4 regions of the Bradyrhizobium sp. UFLA03-84 genome follow, and region 3 is predicted to be linked to each of the others. Evidence: riboswitches for the same ligand, from Rfam matches in the RefSeq annotation. Region 3 holds a riboswitch; each other region holds the start of a gene.

Region 1 (5,772 bases), on a different contig from region 3:
TGTCGTAGCCCGACACCCGGCCCGACCCGTGATCCCAGCGCGGCGCGATGCCGGCAAGGTGCAGGGCCATCGCAAAGTCCTCGCCCGCGGTGCGCATCGTCGACGAGCCCCAGAGATCGACGACGAGCCCCTTCGGCCAGTCGCCGTGATCCTGTAAATGACGGCGCAGCAGCTCCTCAGCGAGCTTCACGCCCTGCGCATGCGCCGAGGGCGTCGGCACCGCGCGCGGATCGACGGCAAACAGGTTGCGTCCCGTCGGCAGCACGTCGCTCCGCCCGCGATAGGGCGAGCCTGACGGCCCTGGCGCAACACGCCGGCCGGCAAGCGCATCACGCAGTGCTGCCCTTTCTGCATCGCCGCAAGCGCCCTGCCCGAACACGTGCAGGCCGTCGCCGAACTGGCTTTCCTTAAGATCGCAGACGAAACGATCGATCTGTGGAATGGCCTCGGCCGCGGAGACTGACGCCGCGAGACCGAGATCGTCCTCCAACCCGGCAATGCGCGCTTCTTCGCGGATCGCGGCAATCAGGCGCTGCCGCCGCGCCGGATCCAGACCGTCCGCGGTGGAGTATTCATCAAGCAACTGCTCAAGCCGGCGCAAGCCCTGCGGCACGGCGGCCTGCGCCAGCGGCGGCGGCAGATGGCCGATCGTCACGGCACCGATCCGGCGCTTGGCCTGCGCGGCCTCGCCGGGATCGTTGACGATGAAGGGATAGATCACAGGCAGATCGCCGATCAATGCCTCCGGCCAGCACGCCGATGACAGCGCAACCGATTTGCCGGGCAGCCATTCCAGCGTTCCATGCGCACCCATGTGGACGACGGCATCGAAGCCCTGCTGCCGAAGCCACAGATAGAACGCGACATAGCCATGGCGCGGCGCGCGCGAGAGATCGTGATAATCGGCATCGCGATGACCGGCCTCGCCGCGCTCCGGCTGAACGGCAATGATCGACCTGCCGCACCGGATCGCCGCGAAATGAAACGCACCGTCGCGGCAATCGGGATCGCTTTCCGGGGCACCCCATGTGCGCGCAAGATCGTCCTGGAGCTGCTGCGGAATGCTGGCCATTGCCGCGCGATACTCGGCCACGCCCCAGGCCAGTTTCCGGCACAAGAGCGCGTCGCCCAGCGACTCTGCCGGCGCGAGAGCAAAACCTGCAGCCGCGAGATCGGCAAGCAACGTCTCCACCGAAGCAAGCGCATCAAGGCCAACGGCATGCGCGATCTGGTGCGGGCGGCCAGGATAGTTCGAGAGCACCAGCGCAAGCTGCTTGTCCTGCGCCGGCTTGCCGGCAAGCCGGTGCCAGGCTGCGACGCGCGCGGCAATCGCCGCGACGCGCTCGGCGTCCGGCCGATGCGCAAGATGCGCGAATTGCAGATCGGGATCGCGCTCGCCTGCTGACTTGAAGCTCACGACGCCGGCGAAGAGGCGGCCATCGACTTCCGGCAACACCACATGCATGGCGAGATCGCCGGGCGAGAGACCACGCAGCGACAGAGCCCAATCCTCGCGCCGCGCGGTGGACAGGCCAACCTGGAACACCGGGCACGACACGGCATCGAACGGCGTCGTGCCGTCGTCAGCGGCCGCGGAGAACGCGGTCGCGTTGACGATGGCGGCCGGGGGACATGGTGCGAACTGCGCGCGCAGCCAGCCGGCGACGCCTGCCGCCTTCAACGAGGTGACGAAGACACCGTGGGCATCAAAACCCTTCGCGCGCAACGCATCGGTCAATGCGTCGACCGGCGCGGTGTCGCCGACCGCCAGATACGAGCGATAGAAGGTCACCAGCACCCGCGGCCGACCATCCGGTGGCGGCAGCGATGCGACGGCGCCAAGTCGGGAATCGTAGACGCCGATCTCGGGCAGATCGATCTCGCCGACCACAGGTCCGGCATAGAGTCCGGACGCCAGCGCCAGTTGTGCGATCACGGCCTGCGCGGCCACGGGGCCGCCCTTGTCGCACAGCACCTTCAGACGGCGCAGCGTCGAGACCGGCAGCGTCGAAAACTCATCCAGCCGCAGATCATCGCGGCCATCCGCCGGCAGCACCACCAGGGCGATGCCGCGCTCCTTGGCCAGCCGATGTACCGCTGACAGCCCGTAGGACCAATAGGGTTCGCCGCCGATCAGTCGCACCAGGATGCCGCGCGCATGCGACAGCGTCCGCTCGATATAAGTATCGACCGACAGCGGATGGCGCAGCTCCGCGAGATTGGCGAGCCGCAGCGACGGCAACGTGGCGCGGCCGCGCCGCCAGCCGGCCGCGAACGCCGCGAGATCGCTGTCGGAAAACGACAACACCACGAGATCGGCCGGATCCTGGCCGAGGTCTCTTGGTGTCGCGGTCTCCTCAAGGCCGCGGCTCTCGCGGAAGATGACGTGCATCAGACACCAAGCCGGGCCCTGATGGCGGCTTCATCGATATCACCGTGTTCGCCGATCACGACGAGCTTGGACTGTCGCGTCCGCACGCCCCAGGGCATGTCGAACTGATGCCGCACCCGCTCGCCGACCGACTGCACCAGCAACCGCATCGGCTTGCCTTCGACCGCAATATAGCCCTTGGCGCGCAGCACGTTCTGCTCGCGCGCCAGCCCCTTGATCGAGGCGACCAGCGCGTCAATGTCGACAATCTCCGGAAGATCGATCACTACCGAATTGAAGTCGTCGTGCTCGTGCTCTTCTTCGCCGTCGTGATGAGAGGGACGCGATGCGAGGTCATTTTCGGCCGCGGCGCCAAGCCCGAGGATCACGCGCGCGTCGATGGCGCCGTCGACGACGGGCAACATCGGCACCTCGCGCGGCATCTCGGCCGCGATCACCGCCTTGGCCGCGCTGATGCCTTCCGATCCGGCGAGATCGGCCTTGGTCAGCAGCACGATGTCGGCGCAGGCGATCTGGTCTTCGAACACTTCGGACAGCGGCGTCTCGTGGTCGAGATTGTCGTCGGCAGCACGCTGCGCATCCACCGCAGCCGGATCCGGCGCAAAGCGGCCGGCGGCAACGGCCTCTGCATCGGCCAGCGCGATCACGCCGTCGACGGTGATCCGCGAACGGATTTCGGGCCAGTCGAACGCCTTGAGCAGCGGCTTCGGCAGCGCGAGGCCCGATGTCTCGATCACGATGTGATCGGGCTTCACAGGCCGTGCCAGCAACTGCTCCATCGCCGGGATGAAATCGTCGGCGACGGTGCAGCAGATGCAGCCATTGGCGAGTTCAACGATGTTCTCGGTCGGGCAATTGGCATCGGCGCAGGATTTCAGGATGTCGCCGTCGACGCCTTCGCTGCCGAATTCGTTCACCAGCACCGCAAGCTTCTTGCCGTTGGCATTGCGGATCAGGTGCTGGATCAGCGTCGTCTTGCCGGACCCGAGAAAGCCGGTCACGACGGTGACCGGAACCTTGGCGAGTGTAGTCATTCTGCGGCCTCCGGCACGACGGGAAGAGGTGGAATGCGGGCAAGCGATTGCTTGCGGAAGATTTCCGGGCGGCTGCGCCACGGCACGATGCCGTCGGGCGCCGATGCGTAGGCGGAGGCACCGGCGATCACATCCCTGGCATTGGCTTCGGACAGGCGCCCGTAGACATAGGACCACCGGCCGGGCGCGCTGAGCGCAACCGAGCAGCCCTGGCTGCAAGCCGACAGGCATTCGACGGGAACCAGATTGACATCGTCGGGCACACCGGCCTCGACAAGCGCGGCATGCAGACGCGCACCGGGCGCGACTTCACCTTCCGCCAGCGTTTGGCCGGCGCGACAGGTGATACAGACATGAAGAGTAACGCTCATCGGCCTTCCTGGATTGACAGCGGGAAGCGATGAGGCACACGAACCGATCTTGCATCGGTCCGTTCCCCGTCGCGGAACACCCCGTCCGCCGGTCTCACAACATGCTGCGCTGGCAGGTCTCCCGGCTTGCGGAGTAGGATTTCTCCTTTGATGCCCACCTTCCCGACTCCTTACGGAATCAGTGGCTTGGGCATCTCTCCGGTCACGGTCGCGGGGGCGGCTGCGTTTCAGGCCGACCTTGCGGTCTCAGCCCTATCGCATTCCCTGTTCGCCTGTCGTAGGACAGGAACCAACGCGGGCCCACCATTCGTCCAAGCCTCGCACTTGTCAAGCCGAAGGAACGTGATGATTTCTGATGGAAACGACGCTGAGGACGGCGCCGTCGGCACCGACCCATCGCTGGACGCGCGCCACGCCGACAAGATGGCGAAAAAGAAGGCTGCCAGGGATCGCATCATGGCGACCAAGAGCGGCGAAAAAGGCCTGATCATCGTTCATACCGGCGCCGGCAAAGGAAAATCGTCCTCCGCCTTCGGCATGATCATGCGCTGCGTGGCGCACGGCTTTCCCTGCGCCGTGGTGCAGTTCATCAAGGGGGCCTGGGATACCGGCGAGCGCCGCCTGCTCACCGGGCATTTCGGCGATCTCTGTCAATTCCACGCGATGGGGGAAGGCTTTACCTGGGAGACGCAGGATCGCGCCCGCGACATCGCGGCGGCGCAAGCCGGCTGGGAAAAGGCCAAGCAGCTGATCGCAGACGAGAACCTGCGCATGGTGGTGCTCGACGAGATCAACATCGCGCTTCGCTACGACTATCTCGCGATCGCCGACGTCGTCGACTTCCTGACCACGTCCAAGCCGCCGATGACGCATGTCGTGCTCACCGGTCGCAACGCCAAGGACGAGTTGATCGAGATCGCCGACCTCGTCACCGAGATGACACTGGTGAAGCATCCGTTCCGCTCCGGCATCAAGGCCCAGCCGGGCGTCGAGTTCTAAGAGCCGAACGCCATGGCGCGCGCATTGATGATCCAGGGAGCCGGCTCGGACGTGGGCAAGTCGCTCATCGTCGCCGGCCTCGCGCGCGCCGCCACGCGGCGCGGCCTGCGCGTGCTGCCGTTCAAGCCGCAGAACATGTCGAACAATGCCGCCGTGACCGTCGACGGCGGCGAGATCGGACGCGCGCAGGCCTTGCAGGCGCTGGCCGCCGGCGTCGAGCCCCACACCGACATGAACCCGGTGTTGCTGAAACCCGAAACCGATGTCGGCGCCCAGGTCATCGTGCAGGGCAAGCGGATCGCCACCGCCCGCGCGCGCGAATATGCCGGCATGAAGCCACAGCTGATGGGCGCAGTGCTGGAGAGTTTCGAGCGGCTGAAGGCGCGTGCCGACCTCGTGCTGGTCGAAGGCGCCGGCAGTCCCGCCGAGGTCAACCTGCGGAGGTCCGACATCGCCAATATGGGCTTTGCGCGCAGGGCTGACGTGCCCGTGGTGCTGGTCGGCGACATCGACCGCGGCGGCGTGATCGCGCAGCTCGTCGGCATCAAGACGGTGGTCGATCCCGACGATGCCGCAATGGTCCACGGCTTCGTCATCAACAAGTTCCGCGGTGATCCCTCGCTGTTCGACGACGGCTACCGCCTGATCGAAGCCCGCACCGCCTGGCGCGGCTTCGGCGTGCTGCCCTGGTTCGCTCGCGCCGGCGAGTTACCTGCCGAAGACGCACTCGGGCTCGCCGACGCCCGCAAGCCCGGCCGGTGCAAGATCGCGTTTCTGGCACTGTCACGGATCGCCAATTTCGACGATCTCGATCCGCTCAAGCTCGAACCCGGTGTCGATCTCGTGATGGTGCGTCCCGGTGAAGCCATCCCCGGTGATGCCAGGCTCGTCATCCTGCCCGGCTCGAAATCGACCCGCGGCGACCTCGCCTTCCTGCGCGCGCAGGGCTGGGATATCGATCTCGTGGCGCATCATC
Region 2 (5,772 bases), on a different contig from region 3:
ATCGTCAGAACTTCACGTTGAGGGACAGTTCCGCGGTGCGCGGCATGCCGAGCAGCCACTGCCCCGTGCCGTTCGAGGTCACCGCGTAGACCTTGTCGAACAGATTGTAGACCCGGAACGCGACCGTGGTGCGACCATCCGGCTTCCACTTGATGCCGCCATTGACCACATTGTAGCCCGGCCGCAACTGGGTGTTGGCGAGATCGGAGTACATCGCGCCGACGATCTGCACGCCACCATAGGCAGACCAGTTCGGTGCGAAATCCCAGGTCAGCCAGACGTTCGAGACCTGCTGCGGTACGTTGACCGGAACATTGCCGGCATAGCTGACGATCTTGCCGCCGACCAGCTGGCTGTTGTTGTCATATCGGGCGCGCAGCAGCGCCAGATTGGCGTCGATGCGCCAGCCGTAATCCAGCGCAAGCCCGACCGACGCCTCGACCCCGCGGGAAGATTGCTGGCCGATCTGCAGCGCCAAGCCGGTGCCGGGATTGGCTGGATCAGGAATCGTCAGCCCGGTCTTGACGATATCGTAGCCCGCCAGCGTCCACTCGCCGCGGCCGCCCCAGAACGACTGTTTGACCCCGATCTCGGTCTGCTTGCCCGTCGCGAGCTGGAAGGTCTTCTGCGAGGTCGACAGTGAGATCAGATTGCTGACCGGATCGACGCCGACCGCGTACTGACCATAGAACGCGAGGTTCTTGATCGGCTCGTAAACGAGGCCGGTGCGCCAGCTCGTTCCCGACAGCGTGGTCTCAAAGCTGTTTGACGGCGTCTTGTAATCGGTGCGATCGACCTCCGGACGATCGTACCTGACGCCGGTGACAACAGACAACTGATCGGTCAGCGACAGCCGATCCTCTGCGAACAGCGCGTATTGATTGACGATCGCGTTGAAGCCCGGCGTGGTCGCCGTGGTCGTCGCAAAGAACGACCCTGGATCGAACACGTAAGGGTTGACCGACGACGCGCCGCCATAGGGCGAGTTGTTGGTGTGGGTGAAATCGATCCGGTTGACGTCGAACCCGGCAACGAACTGGTTCGCAAGGCCGAACACGTGACCGCTGAAGGTCGTATCCATCCGGTTGCCGAGCTGCTTCTGGTCGTGGAAGATCTCGATATAGCTGGAGCGATCGATCAGCTGGGTCTTCGGATTGAAGGTGTAGTTTTCGATGTCGCGCCAGTGCCGCTCGCTGGTCAGATAGTAGAGCGTGTTGTTGACCTTGATGCCGTCGGCGACATCCCATTCGGTCTTGAACTGGGTCCAGCTGTCCTGGTAGCGGATCGCGCTGTCGGATGCGTTGTAGCTCTTGAAGCGCAGCGCGTCCTGGATCGAGCCGTTGAGCAACGGCGTGCCGAAGTAGCGTGACGGGCTGCGATCGCCATAGTCCTCGGACAGCGTGAAGGCGAGATTGTCCGACGCCTGCACGCGCACGGCGGCCGAGACCGCTGCATTCGAGGTCGTGTCGCGATCGACCCAGCCGTCCGACATGTTGCCGGTGGCGTTGATGCGGTACGACACATTGGGATTGATCGGACCAGTAGAGTCCACCGAGAGCCGCCGCGTCATGTTGCTGTCGAGCGAGACCTCGGCCTCGTTGTACGGCGTGGCTAACGGCTTCTTCGGGATCACGTTGATGACGCCGCCGATCGCGCCTTCGCCGTACAGCACCGAGGCCGGGCCGCGCAGCACTTCGATGCGCTGCGTCGACCAGGTGTCGTAAGGGAACGTCAGCGTGCCGGAGCCGATATAGAAGCGCGTGCCGTCATACAGCGTCATCACCGAGTTGCTGCCGGCAAAACCGCGGGTGCTGAACGACAGCCCGCCATTGCCGGGCGCCGGCGTGGCGATGAAGCCGGCCGCGTTCTGGGTGACGGCATCGAGCACATTGTGCTGACCGCGTTCGGCGATGGTCTGCGCCGTGATGATCTCGACGCTGGCCGGCGTCTGCAGCGGCGTCAGATTGAGGCGGCTGCCGGTGCCGCCCTGCGTCGTTGCATTGAGTGTCGGCGATGCCGGCCCCGATGCGCCTGACGCTGCGGCACGCGGCGCGCCGCCGGCTGCGGCGACCGTCGCCGATCTGGCGCGTCGCGGCGCCGCCGCGCTGTTGCTGCTTCGCGCAGCGGGTTTGAACTTTGCGGATGTCGAGGGGGCGACCTCGATCGGATCGAGCGTGGTGGGTGGAGCTGTTTGTGCCGAAGCCTCAGCCGGCAGCAGCAACGATGACAGGGAGCAGACGAGACCGAGGCGCCAGTTGCGCGCAACGGAGGGAGACGAGGACATGAAACGACTCGCGGTAACGTGGCACGTCACCGCGAACGCGGACTGGCGCATTGCCCAAAAGGCAGTGCTCCGATCCCACCAGGACGCCCCCGCCCGATGTGCTCGCGTGTGACCACGACTGACGGCAGGTCTCCTGGCTCACGGGTCATCGCCTGTCGACGCCTTCCCGGGCCTGATGGCCCAGTGGCAAATTGACGAAAGGCTCGCCGTTTACAGTTGCGGGGACAGCTGCGGCATTGGGGTTACCCTCGCACCGCATTCCCTTTTGATCCCCGAAGGGAACCGTCGAGAAAAACGATAGGTGGCGGACGCAGAGCTGTCAATTCGATGCGATTGTCGCACACATGCTTTGCCGATGTACGTGGCCGCGACGTCACAAAGAGTGCGGGCTTACCTCACTAAGTCTCGACGCAATGCTCCATGATCGCATCAATCTCGGCGCGCGAGAGCGCACCCATCTCGGCGATGAATACGATTCGCGTACGCGGCACGCCGGGCGCTGGTACGCCGCCGGCAGCCAGCGTCGCGCGTCCGCCGGCGAGTTGAAATACCGTCAGCCGCCCGGGCTGCTCCACCGTTTCGAACAATCCCTTCGCCCGCGCCAGCTTCAGCGCCAGTTTGCCGATCGCCTGTTGCAGGCGCGGCAGCCGCACCGGCCGCTCCGAGGTCCAGCTCAGCGTCTCGAAGCGATCAGCTGCCGGCCGTCGCGGCGCGGCCTCGCGCGGCGCCGGCACATGATCGAGATCGGCCGGAAACAGCAATTCCGTTGGCACTTCGCCATGCAAGGCATCGACAATCACCGCCGCCGGCCGCACCGTTCGCACGGCGGCGCGGATCGCGGCGCAGGCGGCTGCATCGGCGAGATCCACCTTGCTCAGCGCCACCACATCCGCCGCCCGCAACTGCGAGCGCAGCAGCGCGTCATCCAGCATCGCCACCGGCTGCGTCGCGTCGACGACGCAGAGCACCGTCTCCAGCGGCGCCTCCTTCCAGATCACCGGATCCATCAGGTTGCGGACGATGTCGGCGGGATCGGCGATGCCGCTGGTCTCGATCACGATGAACTCGGGACGCGGATCACGCCGCAACAAGGTTGCAAGCGTGCGCAGCAGATCGCCCTCCAGCGTGCAGCAGATGCAGCCGTTGCTCAGACTGACCACGCCATCACTGGCGCCGGCGATCAACTCCGCGTCGATGTTGATCGCACCGAAATCGTTGACCACGGCGGCGATGCGCTTGCCTTGCGCATGCGCCAGCAGATGGTTGACGACCGTGGTCTTGCCCGCCCCGAGGAAGCCCGCGACCAGCAGGATCGGGACCGGCACGTCAGCCCCCGATGACGGGCCGGCGCACCGGCCGGCCGGGCCGCGCCGCGACATCGAGCACGCCGTCATTGATCAGCGGCTGGCCGCTGACCACGAGGTGCCGCACGCCTTCCGCCGGACGGTTCATCGCCGAGAAGGTCGCGCGATCGCTCAGCGTCTCGTAGTCGAACACGACGACATCGGCATCGGCGCCCGCCTGCAATCTACCTTTGGCACGCATTGCCGGCGTGCTCGCCGACAGGATCTCGGCCGGGATCAGCGCGCATTTGCGGATGCCCTCGAGCAGCGACACCTTCTTGCGCTCGCGCACCCATTCGCGGATGAAACGCGTGAAGCAGCCGGCCGAGCGCGGATGCGAAGTGGCGTCGTCCGGCAGCGGCCAGGCGTCGCCGGTGTAGGGCCGGCCATCCGACAGTGTCCACGGCATCGCGTCGGAGGCAATCGCACCGCCCGGATACAGCACCGCCATGTCGAGCAGATCGCGATGATGCGCGTTGTTCTCGATGTCGAGCACATGCCAGAGCACCAGCGTCGAGGGCTCCTCGGCCTGCGCCGCCAGCAGCTCCTCACGGCTGCCGAAGCGGTGACCGTCGGTCACACGCTGCACCGAATCGTAGCCGAGGCCGTTGCGCTCCTCGAATTTGGGATCGCTGAAGAAGGTCGCCGCCAGCACCGTCGAGCCGGTGCCGTAGGGATAGGCCTCCACCGTGATCGGCAGGCCCTGCGCCTGCGCTTTCGCGATCAGCGCGACGCAGCGCTCGATATCGGTCTTGCTCGACGAGTTGAAGTGGCAGATGTGCATATGCGCGCCGGTGGCGCCGGCATAGCCGATCAGGCGGATATAGGCCTCGGCCGCGCTCTCGGGATCGATGCGCGACATGTAGGCGACGTGGGTGAAGGTCGGCACCGCGTGATCGGCCGCGAGCTGGCACACCGCGGTCAATTCCTGCACGCCGGCGCCGGGGGCATAGGCGTTGAGAATGCCGATGCCGATGCCGCCTTCATTCAGACCGTTGGCGAGACGCTCGAGGATGCCGCCGACCTCGCTCTCGGTCGCCACGTTCTCGATCCAGCGGCGATCGCGCATCGCCGCGCCGAATGATTCCAGCGAGCTTTCCGAATTGGAGCCGGTCATCGCGCCGATGCGCGCAAACGCCCAGTTGGTCGCGGCGCCGTAGTTCAGTACCCGCCCCTTCTCGGCCTGGCGCTTGTACCAGGATGCCACCGGCAGCACGCCGGCCTCGAGGTCGAGCGATGTCGTCACCCCGTCGAACGCCTGCATCCGATCAGCCGGAATGGTCTGGCCATGCGCGTGCAGGTCGATGAAGCCTGGTGCCACGACGAGCCCGGTCGCGTCGATCTGGCGCGCGGCGCCGCCAAGGCCGGTGCCGACAGCGGCGATCTTGCCGTCGACCACGGCGACATCGCCGACCGCGTCCATCCCGCTGGCCGGATCCACCACCCGGCCGCCGCTGATCACCAAACCACCCATCTCACCACTCCCCGCATTCCGAAACCGACCGGTCTCTTTTCGCGCACAGAGAAGCGCATCGCACGCATCGCGGCAACCCGGCCAGGGTTGTGGCGACATGCTCTGGCGGAATATCCGCCGCGCCGTGATGGCGATTGCAGGGGAGCCCTTCCCTACGATCCGGTTGCACGCCGCGACGGCAACCCTCGCCAGAGATCGTTGCCTGGCTTGATGCGGCTCGCCACCAGTTTTGGCGGCGTACGGTCCCTGGAGATCGCCGCCTCGAATGCACGCTTGAGCCTGACATTGTCGATCTGCGCCAGGAATCGCCGGATCACGGCGTCCTGATCCACGCTCCGGCCGGAGATCGCCGCGCACAACTCCGCGGTCGTCCTGCGGAAGAAGTGGAAAGCGTCATCGGCGGCGCCGCCCAGCCGATCGACCTCGCCGGCAACACCGAGCGCGTGCATCCGATCGTCGTCGTCGAGCGTCACGGCGAAGCGCAGCACGGCAAGCTGCCAGGCACGGAGCAGCTTGCTCTCCGGTTCGCTCACCATCTCGCGCATCAGTCGAACACCCCGCGCGACTGACCTGCCTCGGCTGTCGGGGGAGGTCAGACGCGGCGCGACTATCCCCACGCGGGAGTAGGTTTTCGAGGGGAGCGCGCGGGCGATCGCATAGGAATCGCATAG
Region 3 (5,772 bases):
GTCCGAAGTCGAGGGGATGATCCGCACCGCGATATCGGCGGCGAGCAGCAGCGCCGAGCCGGTGAACGCGCTCGGCACCAGGAGCCGCGCCGGATCGTGGCCGATCAACGGTCGCATCAGGTGCGGCGCGACCAGTCCGATGAAACCGATCGAGCCTGTCACCGCGACCGCGCCGCCGACGCCGAGCGCAACGCCCGTGATGACGAAGAGCCGCAGCCGTCCGACATTGACGCCGAGGCTCTGCGCGGCCTCCTCGCCGAGCGTCAGCGCACGGAACGCGCTCGCCTGGCTGAGCAGGATAGCGGCGCCCGCAACGATGAAGGGCAACGCCAGCGCCACATGCTGGAAGCTGCGATCCTCCAGCGAACCGAGCAGCCAGAACGCGATCTCCAGCACCACGAACGGATTGCTGGAGAGGTTCATCACCAGCGCCGTGGCGGCTCCCGCAAAGCTCGAGATCGCAAGCCCCGCGAGGATCAGGATCAACAGCCCGGCATTGCGGCCGGCGATCGCGAGCAGCGCGAACACCGAGCCGAAGGCCGCGATGATCGCCGCCACCGGCAGCGCGTAGGAGCGCACATCGGCGAGGCCGAGCGCAATCACCAGCACCGCGCCGAACGCCGCCGATTGCGGCGCGCCGAACAGCGATGGCGAAGCCAGCGGATTGCGCAGCAGGCCCTGCAGCGCCGCGCCCGATAGCCCGAGAATGCCGCCGATGGCGAACGCCAGGATGGTGCGCGGCAGGCGGATCTCGCGCACGATCACCTGCGCGACGTCGCTGCCGCCGCCGAACAGCGCCTCGATCACCGCAAGCGGCGACAACCGCACCGGTCCGACACCGAGCGAGATCACCAGCAGCAGGACCACGAGCGCGAGCAGCGCCGCGGTGGCGCTCCACCGGCGCCGCGCCGCGACCTCGGCCGCCAAGGCAAAATCCTGCACGCTCATTGGACCCATGCTCTTACAGCGATCGCCGTGGCAGACAAGCGACACTCGACAAAAACCGTGGCCGTGTGGTCATTGCCCGACTTCCGCCGGATTGACTTTGCTGCGCGGCCGAACCCTAGATGAACATGACGGTTCTTTGATGAGATGAAAAGGGAATGCGGTGCGGGGAAACTTCCCCAAGGCCGCGGCTGCCCCCGCAACTGTATGCGGTGAATCCTTCGTCAGATGCCACTGGGAAACTCGGTCCTGGGAAGGCGACGAAGGGTAACGACCCGCGAGCCAGGAGACCTGCCGTCAGCCGTGGTCACACGCGAGGATGCCGGTCGGGGAGTACAGGCATGAGCTTCACCTGATGCTGCAAGCACATGGTGAGACTGGTTCGCGGTGACGTGCCACTGACGTTGCCGAGGTCTCGCCTATGTTCCTCTTCCCGTCCCGTCGGCGCCGCGCGTTTCTGCTCGCGTCGACGATGATCGTGCCGACAATCATCGTCTCGACCGCGCAGGCGCAGCAGGCGCCCGCTCCCGATCAGCTGCCCGCGATCGAAGTCACCAAACCGGGCGACCAGAATGTTACGCGCGCCAAGCCGGCGGCTGACGAAACGCCGGCGCCACGGCGCCCGGCGCCGGGTACCACCCAGAGCAACGACACGGGCAGCGGAAGCGGATCGGGCACGACCGGGGCCGGCCTCGCCACCGGAGCAGGCGGCGCGGATGACGGCCGCCAGTTCGCCGGGATCGTCGGCTCCTCCTCGACCGTGATCACCGCCGACGACATCGCGCATTCGCCGGTGCAGTCGTTGCCCGAGATTCTCGCGCAGGTGCCGGGCGTGCAGCTGCAATCGCTCTACGGCGGACCGAACGGCGCCAAGACCTCGGTCGACCTCCGTGGCTTCGGCGCGTTCGCCTCCGACAATACCCTGTTCCTGCTCAATGGCCGCCGCCTCAACGATGTCGACAAGGCCGGGTTCGACCTCACCACGATCCCGCTCGATTCGATCGCGCGCATCGAGATCGTCAGAGGCAACAGCGGCGCGGTGCTCTATGGCGACAACGCGGTGGGCGGTGTGGTCAACATCATCACCAAGACCGGCGCCGGCGGTCCGCCGGCCACGATCCGGGCCGAAGGTGGGTTCGGTTCCTTCAACACCCGCATGGCGGCCGTGTCCGCGGCGCTCAATTCCGGACCCTGGTCCACATCGTTCTACGGCAACGGCATCAAGTCCGACGGCTACCGTGTCAACAACGCGCTCGACCAGCGCAGCGCGGTCGGCAACGTCAACTACAACACGTCGGACCTGTCCGCCTTCCTCACCGTCACCGGCAGCGACCAGAAACTCGGCCTGCCCGGCGGGCGGCTGGTCGATCCGTCGATCGGCGTCAACGAGCTGCTCACCGATCGCCGCGGCGCGGCGACACCGTTCGACTATGCCAACCAGCAGACATCAAGCGTCACGGCCGGCTTCACCAAGACGCTGACCAACGGCGTCGACCTCATCGTCGATGGCGGCTGGCGGCAGCGCGAGACGCAAAGCGGCTTCTTCGGCGCCGTGCCGACCATCAGCTTCGCCTCGACCTATAACGATGCGGCGCTGCAGACTTGGTCGCTGACGCCGCGGCTCAGCGTCAAGAACGTCGCGTTCGGAATGCCGTCGACAATCCTGACCGGCATCGACTATTACGATTCGACGTTCCGCGAGGCGCGCGGCGCCTATCAGGGCGTCGACCCCTTCCACATCTACAATATCGATCAGCAGACCGTCGCCGGCTACTGGCAACACACGCTCGGCCTGCTGCCGACGACCGACTTCTCCTACGGCGCGCGCGTTCAGAACACCAGCGTCTCGGCGCGCGACCGCTACGACCCGAACGCGCCGTTCGCGTTCGATACCCAGGCGGCTCCGCTCGACAGCAACGAGACGCAGTACGCGGCTCATGTCGGCGTCGAGCATCGCTTCACCGACACGTTCTCGGTGTTCGGCCGCGCCGCCCGCGCCTTCCGCACCCCCGATGTCGATGAGCGCGTCGCATCCGGCCCGTCTTTCGACCCGGTGACGTTTGCTCCGATCCCGCAGAACTTCCAGCTCAAGACCCAGACGTCAGAGGACATCGAGGGCGGCTTTCGGGTCAAGACCAATCTGTTTCAGGTCGAGACCAGCGTCTATCTGATGGACCTCGAGAACGAGATCCATTTCAACCCGGTGCTGTTCTACAACGTCAACCTCGATCCGACCCGCCGCTACGGCTCAGAGAGCAGCGCCTCGCTCAAGGTCAGCGACACCGTGACCCTGCGCGGCGGCATGGCGATCACCCGCGCCGTCTTCCGCGAAGGCATGTGGGCCGGCAACGACGTGCCGCTGGTGTCGCGCTATACCGGCAACATCGGTGTGACCTGGAATATCTGGCAGAACTATCTGGTGTTCGACGCCACGGTGCGGGCCTGGAGCTCGCGCATCATGGACAACGATCAGGGCAACACGCAGAGCCGGATTCCCGGCAACGCCACCGCCGATTTGAAGCTGAGCGGGCAGGTTGACCGCTTCTTCTGGTCGCTCAGCGTGAACAATTTGTTCAACGCGCTGTACTACGACTACGCCATCGCGAGCTCGTTCACGGCCGGCCGCTTCTCGGCCTACCCGCTGCCCGGCCGCACCTACATGGTCAAGGCCGGCGCGACGTTTTAGAGCATGATCCGGAAAAGTGGGGACCGGTTTTACGAAAAGATCATGCTCGAACAAAGCGCGGTGCGGCGGGTGATCCCGCCGCACCGTTTGCTCACGTTACAAGCGCCCGGGAACTGGAGTAGAGTTCCGGCAGCTGATTTGACCCGTGCAGGGGAAACGCATGGCCAAGGCCGGAAAGACGAGCAAGGGCGGCGACAGGATCAAGGACAAGACCGACGACCCGGCGAAGAAGCCTCCGCCACGAGCCGCCCAGGATGACGATTATTACGAGGATGGCGACATCGCCACACCGAAGCTGGACCGCTACGGCAATGATGATGAGCCGTTGTGAGGACGAGACGAGATTTCTCCTTTTGTCGTCCCGGGCAAGCGAAGCGCGACCCGGGACCCATAACCACCGATGGTAATGGCTGAGTTCGGCTGGGGCCACAGCCCAGTCGACGATCAGCTGCGGTGGTTATGGGTCCTGGCTTTCGCCAGGACGACGCGGTGAGGCACCGTTTAAAAAATCCTCCCCCTCGATCTTCCTGATACTCCCGCGATCGAGCAGGTGCGCACCAAAGCCGCCGCGCGCCAGCGATGCGGCGATCGGCGGTGATGCCAGCAGCAGCGCGGCCGTTATCCCAAGCGGTACAGCGCTGAGCCAGTCGATCCGGACCGGTGTCAATTCCTCGGCGCTGCCCTGATAGAGGCCTTCGCCCGCGGCGATGCGGCCGCATTCCCGGATCAGGTCGCGCCGCGTGCCGTCGCGCGAGGCGCTGCCGAGCAGCGCCTGCATCGCCAAATGCGTCCGCACCCCGGCGCGGCTCTCGGCGAGCGGCGCCGGCGTCTCGCCGCGCGAGACCCGCAGCAAGAGATCGACCAGATCGGTGCCCGACTGATAGGCGTTCATGGGCTCGACCAGCCGCGGGTTACAGTCGATCAACAGCGACGTTGCGCTGTCGAGCGGCATGATGACGTCGACCGAGAGCGCGCCGTGCCAGCCGAGATGCGCACCGATGGTCTCGAGCGCGGCGCGGATCGCCGGCCGGCTCACGCTCTCCTTGATCGCCTCGCCGCCGCCGACCCCGGCCGCGATCTGCCGATAGGCGTGGAAGCCAACGAGCGTGCCGCGGCAGAACACCGACTGCGCCTTCTCGACCGTTCCGGTGATGAGATCCTGCGCCAGCACTTCGCCGGCAAAATCGCCCGAGGATTCGAGATCGTAGAGCGCGCGATTGAGATCGCCGGCGTCGCGCACGAACCAGATGCCGCGGCTCGCGGTGCCGACCGAGGTCTTGACAACAGATGGAAACCGCAGGCCGTCGCGCAGCTCCTCGGCCGAATTCACAATCCGGGTCGGCGGCTGCGGCAGGCCGAGCTGGTCGAGCAGCCGGCTGAAGCCCGCCTTGCCGTGCACGGCGCGATAGGAGGCGAACTCCGGCAGCGCGAGGCCGGTGCGCGATGTCAGCCGCGCCGCTGCGCGGGCGAAGACGAAGCCCTGCTCATGGGTCGGCAGCAGCACATCGAAATGCTGCGACGCCAACAGTTGCTCGACGAAGCGCAGGAAGCCGGCCGGATCGGTGCGCAAAGGCGGGCAATGGTGGTATTTGCGGACGAAACGGGAATAGCGCGCCAGGCACCAGCGCGAGGGATCGCAGACCTCGACATGATGGCCGGCCAGCCCCAGGATCGTGATCGCCTCGCGGCCGGAGGTGCTGGAGCCCTCCGACACCAGCACGCGGAGCGGCTTTTTGGCGTCGATCATGGCCGATCATCACCGCGCGGCCGCACTTTGTCGCCGCCTTTAATGCCGCATGTGTCGATCCGGCACGCCCGCGCCGGGGGCAGCCATGCGCCTGCGTTCATGGACAATTAGCGGCCAGCCTCTATTTTCGGCCCGCCCTGCCGGGCCTTGGAAAAAGTGGGTTGTCGCAGACATGGTCGATATTCTGGCCGCACCGCAGCAAGCGAAGGCCGACAGCGCGCTGCGCACCCTGACCGGGATTTCGGTCGCCCATTGGGTCAGCCATTTCCATATCTTCGTGCTGCCGATGCTGTTCCCGTTCCTGAAGCAGCAACTCGGCGTCGGCTATGTCGAGCTCGGCTTCGCGCTGACGGTGTTTGCGGTGGTCTCCGGCCTGACCCAGGCACCGATCGGA
Region 4 (5,772 bases), on a different contig from region 3:
TTGATTGATGCGTGATTCAAAGTCTCCTGATCGGAGGCTTTGATGGCTGATTTGTTTCTGCTCAGCGAGCGCCAGATAGCGCGCATATCGCCGAGTTTTCCGTTGGCGCATGGCGTGCCGAGGGTCGACGACCGCCGCGTTGTCAGTGGCATCGTCTATGTCATTCGCAACGGTCTGCAGTGGAAGGACGCGCCGAAGGGCTACGGTCCGCACAAGACGCTCTACAATCGCTTCATCCGCTGGAGCCGGCTCGGCGTGTTCGATCGGATCTTTGCCACCCTGGCGGCGGAAGGACCGAAGCCAGAGCGCATCATGATCGATTCCACGCATCTGAAGGCGCACCGAACGGCTGCGAGCCTCCTAAAAAAGGGGTTCTTTCCCGCTGCATCGGCCGCACGAAAGGCGGGTTGAATTCCAAGCTCCATGTCGTCTGCAACGACATTGGCAAGCCGCCGCTCGTCATGCTGCTCTCGGAAGGCCAGATGAGCGACCACAAGGGCGCTCGCCTGATGCTCGAAGCCCTGCCCCCCGCCTCGGCGTTGATCGCAGATCGCGGCTACGACTCCAACTGGTTCCGGGCCGCCCTGAAGGCCAAAGGCATGGACGCCTGCATCCCGCCGACCAGAAACCGCAAGCAGCCGCTCGCCTACGACAAAGGTCTCTATCGCTCCCGTCACAAGATCGAAAATCTATTCGCCAAACTCAAAGATTGGCGACGCCACCCGCTACGACCGATGCGCTCACACCTTCTTCTCGGCTACGGCCGAAAACCGCCCACACCCCATCTTCGCCGTCCCAGCTGCCGCGGCTCGCCGCCTTGGAGTACTCCGTGGCGCGCTGCTCGAAGAAATTGGCGTGCTCGACGCCATTGAGAATCTCAACGAGCCACGGCAGCGGATGCGCCTTGAGCTGCGTGAATCCGCCCTCCTTAGCCTCGAAGAAGCCGAAGACCGGGGCAATCCGGAGCTGGCTAAGTCGCCAGTCGGCCACATAGCGGACGTAGGCGTGGATCTGCTCAGGCAGCATTCCCTCGATCTTGCCGAGGCCAAAGGCGAGATCGACGAAGTTCTCCTCCAGCTTCACCATGGTCTTTGCGACGTCGACGATGTCATCGCGGACGGAGCGCGTCACCGCGCCGGTTTCACTGTGCCATTCGTGAAATAGCTTGATGATGCCCTCGCAGTGGAGACTCTCGTCGCGCACCGACCAGCTTACGATTTGTCCCATGCCATTCATCTTGTTATGACGCGGGAAGTTGAGCAGCATGGCGAAGCTCGCGAACAACGCCATGCCTTCGGTGAAGGCGCCGAACATCGCCAGGGTGCGGGCGACATCAGCCACGGTATGGACGCCGAACTCGTGCATGTAGTCCGCCTTGGCGCGCATCTCCGCATAGCCGCGGAATGCCTCGAACTCGGTCTTTGGCATGCCGAGCGTCTTGAGCAGAAGCGCATAGGCGTCGATGTGGACCGTCTCCATGTTGGTGAAGGCGGCCATCATCATCTGGACGGTGAGTGGCTGGAAGATCGGGATGTAGCGCTTGAGATAGTTGTCGCCGACCTCGATGTCCGACTGAGTGAAGAAACGGAAGATCTGGGTGAGCAGCGCGCGCTCGTTGGCCGTGACGCGGTCCGACGCCCAGTCTTTCAGGTCGGCGCCGAGCGACACCTCCTCGCCCATCCAGTGGGTCTGCTGCTGGCGCTTCCAGAACTCGTAAGCCCAGGCGTAGCGATCGACGTCATAGCTGCCGGTCGAGTCAAGCAGGCCGATCCGCCCCTTGCCGATCAGCGTGCGCGGATCGACGGACGAGAGATCGATCACTGACATGCGAGGCACTCCTCATAGTCGGCACGCTGCGGCTGTGGCGCCTCGTCGCGGTCGGCGATCTTGCCGGCGAACGCCGCGCGCGAGATCGATTTTGAGCGGCAGTAATAGAGGCTCTTCACCCCACGCTCCCATGCCGTCCAGTGCAGCATGTGGAGGTCCCACTTATCGACGTCGGCCGGCAAATAGAGGTTGATCGACTGGCTCTGGCAGATGAACGCGGCACGGTCGGCGGCAAGCTCGACGATCCAGCGCTGATCGATCTCGAAGGCGGTGCGAAAGATCGCTTTCTCGTGCTCCGACAGGATGTCGAGATGGGCGACCGACCCCTCGTGCGCGATGATCGACTGCCAGGTCGCCGAGGTATCGGCGCCCTTGGCGGTCAGCACCTTGGCGAGATGCGGATTACGCACCGAGATGGCGCCCGACAATGTCTTGTGGGTGTAGATGTTGGCCGGGATCGGCTCGATGCAGGCGCTGGTGCCGCCGCAGATGATGCTGATCGAGGCGGTCGGAGCGATCGCGATCTTGTGGCTGAAGCGCGCCATCACGCCGCGTTCCAGGGCATCCGGGCACGGGCCACGCTCGCGAGCGAGCGCCACGGATGCCGCGTCGGCATCGCGACGGATTTTTCGGAACATGTTCAGATTGAACGACTTGGCCAAGACACTCTCCATCGGAATGCCCTTGGCCTGGAGAAACGAGTGGAAGCCCATGACGCCGAGGCCGACGGAGCGCGCGCGCAGGGCGGCGTAGCGGGCACGCTTCATCCCGCCTGGTGCCACCGTGATGAAGTGGGTGAGCACGTTGTCGAGGAAGCGCATGACGTCCTCGATGAAGCCGGGCTCCTCATTCCACTGGTCCCAGGTCTCGAGGTTGAGCGACGACAGGCAGCACACCGCGGTGCGCTCCTCGTCCCGATGATCGACACCGGTCGGCAGGGTAATTTCGCTGCATAGGTTGGAGGTCGAGACCTTGAGGCCGAGCTCGCGCTGGTGCTTGGGGAGCGCGCGGTTCACGGTGTCGATGAACAAGAGATAAGGCTCGCCGGTCTGCAGCCGGTTCTCAAGGATGCGTTGCCACAGCTGGCGGGCGTCGGTCTCGCGGATGACCTCGTTAGTCTTCGGGCTGCGCAGAGCGAACGCGGTGCCGGCGCCTACGGCACGCATGAACTCGTCGGTGACGTTGATGCCGTGATGGAGGTTAAGGCTCTTGCGGTTGAAGTCGCCAGACGCCTTGCGGATCTCGAGGAACTCCTCGATCTCGGGATGGTGGATATCGAGATAGACGGCCGCCGAGCCGCGCCGCAACGAGCCCTGGCTGATCGCCAGCGTCAGGCCGTCCATGACGTGGATGAACGGGATGATGCCCGAGGTAACGCCGCCCTTCACCTTCTCGCCGATCGAGCGAACATTGCCCCAGTAGGTGCCGATGCCGCCGCCGTAGGAGGCAAGCCAGACGTTCTCGTTCCAAGTGCCGACGATGCCTTCGAGCGAGTCCGACACCGAGTTAAGGAAGCACGAGATCGGCAGGCCGCGCGTGGTGCCGCCGTTGGAAAGCACCGGTGTGGCCGGCATGAACCACAGTCGAGACATCGCATCATAGAGACGTTGGGCATGCGCAACATCGTCCGCGAAGGCGCAAGACACCCGCGCGAACATGTCCTGGAGGCTTTCGCCGGCGAGCAGATAACGGTCTGTCAGCGTCAGCTTGCCAAACGACGTCAGCAGGTCGTCGCGCGACCGATCGAGCGTAAGGTCGGACGGCTTTGGCGATGGCGCGAGGGGCCACGGTAGCGGAGCCGGCGATGGCGTCGGCACAAGACACAGTTCAGGCGCGGTAGGCGTTGCCTGCGCTGGCCGCGCCCGCACACTCGGCGGGTCAACGAGATGACCATGCTGATCGAAATCGTAAGACGGCGACATCGGCAACCCTGCGATGTTTGGGGCTGGGGCCGCGCGGACGACTTGCAAGGAGACCGGGAAAATGTCCCCGGCTGCAAGCGACCCACCGGGGCACCCCGCCCGAGGACGTTCGTTCTGTCGCGGCAGGTCTCCTGGCTCGCGTGTCGCTGCGGCTGTCGGCCTTCCCGGCGCTGTCGCCAGTGACCATGATGACAACCGCTCGTCGCTTACAGTTGCGGGGGCAGCCTCGGAATAGCCATTGTCGGCGCACCGGGTTCCCTCTTAGCTTCCATCGCACGAGATGTGGGAATGGAAGACCGTGACATGTCTACATATAGGCGCGACTCGCCGAGGTTCGTCAAGCCTTGTGCTGAGGGAGATCAAGATTCAGAAGGCAAAAGGGCACCGTCAAGTTAACGAATTGGAGCCGCCGAGGCAGTAGACAACCGGCATGCCAACCGTCCGGGACCGCTCTTTTTCGCCGTCATTGCTTCCCGCCGGAAGCAATCAGGCTATGCCGTTTGGTCGTATTAGCTTGCGCATGGTCGAGGAAATGCTGGCGGTGTGTGGCATTGGCGTGACCTATGAAACCGTGGGCCACTGGGGAAGGAAATTCGGCAAAGCGTTCTCCGATCGGATCCGCCAGCGCGCTCCCGCTCGCGGCGACTAATGGCATCTGGACGAAATCGTTATCTCGCTCGCGGGCGAACAACATTGGCTCCGGCGCGCTGTCGACTAGAATGGCTTCATCTCGACGTCGTGATCCAGCGCTGAAGGGACTCGCACGCCGCGCAGCAGCTCGTGAAGAAGCTCTTGAAATCCGCCGGTACGCCGCCGCGCGTGATGATCACGGACAAGCTCCGTTCGTACGGCGCTGCGAGGGGGAACCTGGGCTTTCACGTCGAACATCGTCAGCACAAAGCTCCCAACAATCGGGCCGAGAATTCTCATCAGGCCGACGCGGCGACGCGAGCGGGTCATGAAGCGTTTCAAATCGTCCCGCCAAGCTCAACGGTTTCTGTCAGTTCACGATCAGGTCGCGAAGCTTTTCAACATCCCCTACCCCGGAGCCGTCGCTGCCGACTTCCGTCGTGCTTTCTCGCGAGCGAGCCTTTACGACTTGGCGCGAGATCTCCACGACAAGCGCTATCGCCGAATCTCGACCCTCTGAGAATCCCCTTCTTCGGCTCAGCGGTCGATTAAGTTGACGATGCCAGCCTCGATCTCGACATACGGCACGGAAACAGGTGGATTCGAAATCGGCAATGCTGTCATGAGCACGGCTTCTCTCTAGCCTGCCGACCGGACCGAACGTAACCGTTCAGGGAGCTAGGGTGATCCACTTAGGTGCACAGATCCCTGGATCACACCCACGGCTATCTTCGGAACGCGAACCTGTCACGGCTCCAGCGCGACCTGCAAGCCCTTGCTGCCCTCAACATAAACGTAATGGGGCCCGATCGGCCGCCCCCTGCCGCTGGCGACGGTGACAATTTCTTCCAGAGGCGTGGCGCGCATCCGCCTCAGGGCGTGACAAGATCAGATCGGCGTGAAACAGCCCTTCTGATTCAAGACCAGTAGCATCGACGCCAAGAGCCGCCAAGCTGGCCAAACAACTTTCAAACTCGTCAGCATCGCGGAAGCGACGCTGGATAAACGTCGCGCCCGCAAGACGTTCTGTCACAAGGCCACGCCTCGCGAACGTCGCGGCCAAGGAATCAAATGGGAACATTCGTAGGACGAAGGAGATGATCCATAGACGCTCATCTGTCGCATCGAGAATTTTGCTGAACGTTTTCTCGGTAACATAGCCGATGCAACCCGTAGACATGATAACATCCGTGGAGCGGATAATGCGCGCGCTGTCCGTCGATAGCGCCTCCTTTTCAAGGTCAGCGACAATGCCCTGCTCCAGGAGACCAACATCCGTTGCATAGCTGATCGCCGGTGCCGACATATCGAGGCCGATAAACCGCGCCGAACCGACATCAGGCCAAGCTGCATAAAAATTTCGATCGAGATGCACCAGGGTCTCAGAACTGAT

Evidence for each region. A riboswitch is a leader RNA that binds a small molecule or an ion and turns the genes downstream of it on or off. The one in region 3 is predicted to bind cobalamin.
Region 1: another riboswitch for cobalamin. It lies ahead of CK489_RS23025 (DUF1636 family protein); the one in region 3 lies ahead of CK489_RS10905 (TonB-dependent receptor).
Region 2: another riboswitch for cobalamin. It lies ahead of CK489_RS01870 (TonB-dependent receptor); the one in region 3 lies ahead of CK489_RS10905 (TonB-dependent receptor).
Region 4: another riboswitch for cobalamin. It lies ahead of CK489_RS16375 (ribonucleoside-diphosphate reductase subunit alpha); the one in region 3 lies ahead of CK489_RS10905 (TonB-dependent receptor).

What each region holds. Positions count from the first base shown of each region.
Region 1 covers NZ_NSJY01000014.1:292,718-298,489, reverse strand. Annotated here, with positions in the region: gene cobN (cobaltochelatase subunit CobN) at 1-2,392, opposite strand, end outside; gene cobW (cobalamin biosynthesis protein CobW) at 2,392-3,426, opposite strand; gene CK489_RS23025 (DUF1636 family protein) at 3,423-3,797, opposite strand; cobalamin riboswitch at 3,892-4,106, opposite strand; gene cobO (cob(I)yrinic acid a,c-diamide adenosyltransferase) at 4,143-4,796, shown strand; gene CK489_RS23015 (cobyric acid synthase) at 4,809-5,772, shown strand, end outside.
Region 2 covers NZ_NSJY01000003.1:395,697-401,468, forward strand. Annotated here, with positions in the region: gene CK489_RS01865 (PepSY-associated transmembrane domain-containing protein) at 1-2, opposite strand, end outside; gene CK489_RS01870 (TonB-dependent receptor) at 5-2,284, opposite strand; cobalamin riboswitch at 2,391-2,586, opposite strand; gene CK489_RS01875 (CobW family GTP-binding protein) at 2,683-3,609, opposite strand; gene CK489_RS01880 (amidohydrolase family protein) at 3,611-5,101, opposite strand; gene CK489_RS01885 (hypothetical protein) at 5,254-5,646, opposite strand.
Region 3 covers NZ_NSJY01000009.1:171,626-177,397, reverse strand. Annotated here, with positions in the region: gene CK489_RS10910 (FecCD family ABC transporter permease) at 1-948, opposite strand, end outside; cobalamin riboswitch at 1,061-1,258, shown strand; gene CK489_RS10905 (TonB-dependent receptor) at 1,418-3,631, shown strand; gene CK489_RS41685 (hypothetical protein) at 3,792-3,962, shown strand; gene CK489_RS10895 (ATP-grasp domain-containing protein) at 4,089-5,378, opposite strand; gene CK489_RS10890 (MFS transporter) at 5,551-5,772, shown strand, end outside.
Region 4 covers NZ_NSJY01000013.1:479,301-485,072, reverse strand. Annotated here, with positions in the region: partial or broken gene CK489_RS42285 (IS5 family transposase) at 43-765, shown strand; partial or broken gene CK489_RS16380 (ribonucleotide-diphosphate reductase subunit beta) at 778-1,827, opposite strand; gene CK489_RS16375 (ribonucleoside-diphosphate reductase subunit alpha) at 1,818-3,644, opposite strand; cobalamin riboswitch at 3,854-4,065, opposite strand; partial or broken gene CK489_RS16370 (IS6 family transposase) at 4,235-4,931, shown strand; partial or broken gene CK489_RS16365 (class I SAM-dependent methyltransferase) at 5,127-5,772, opposite strand, start outside.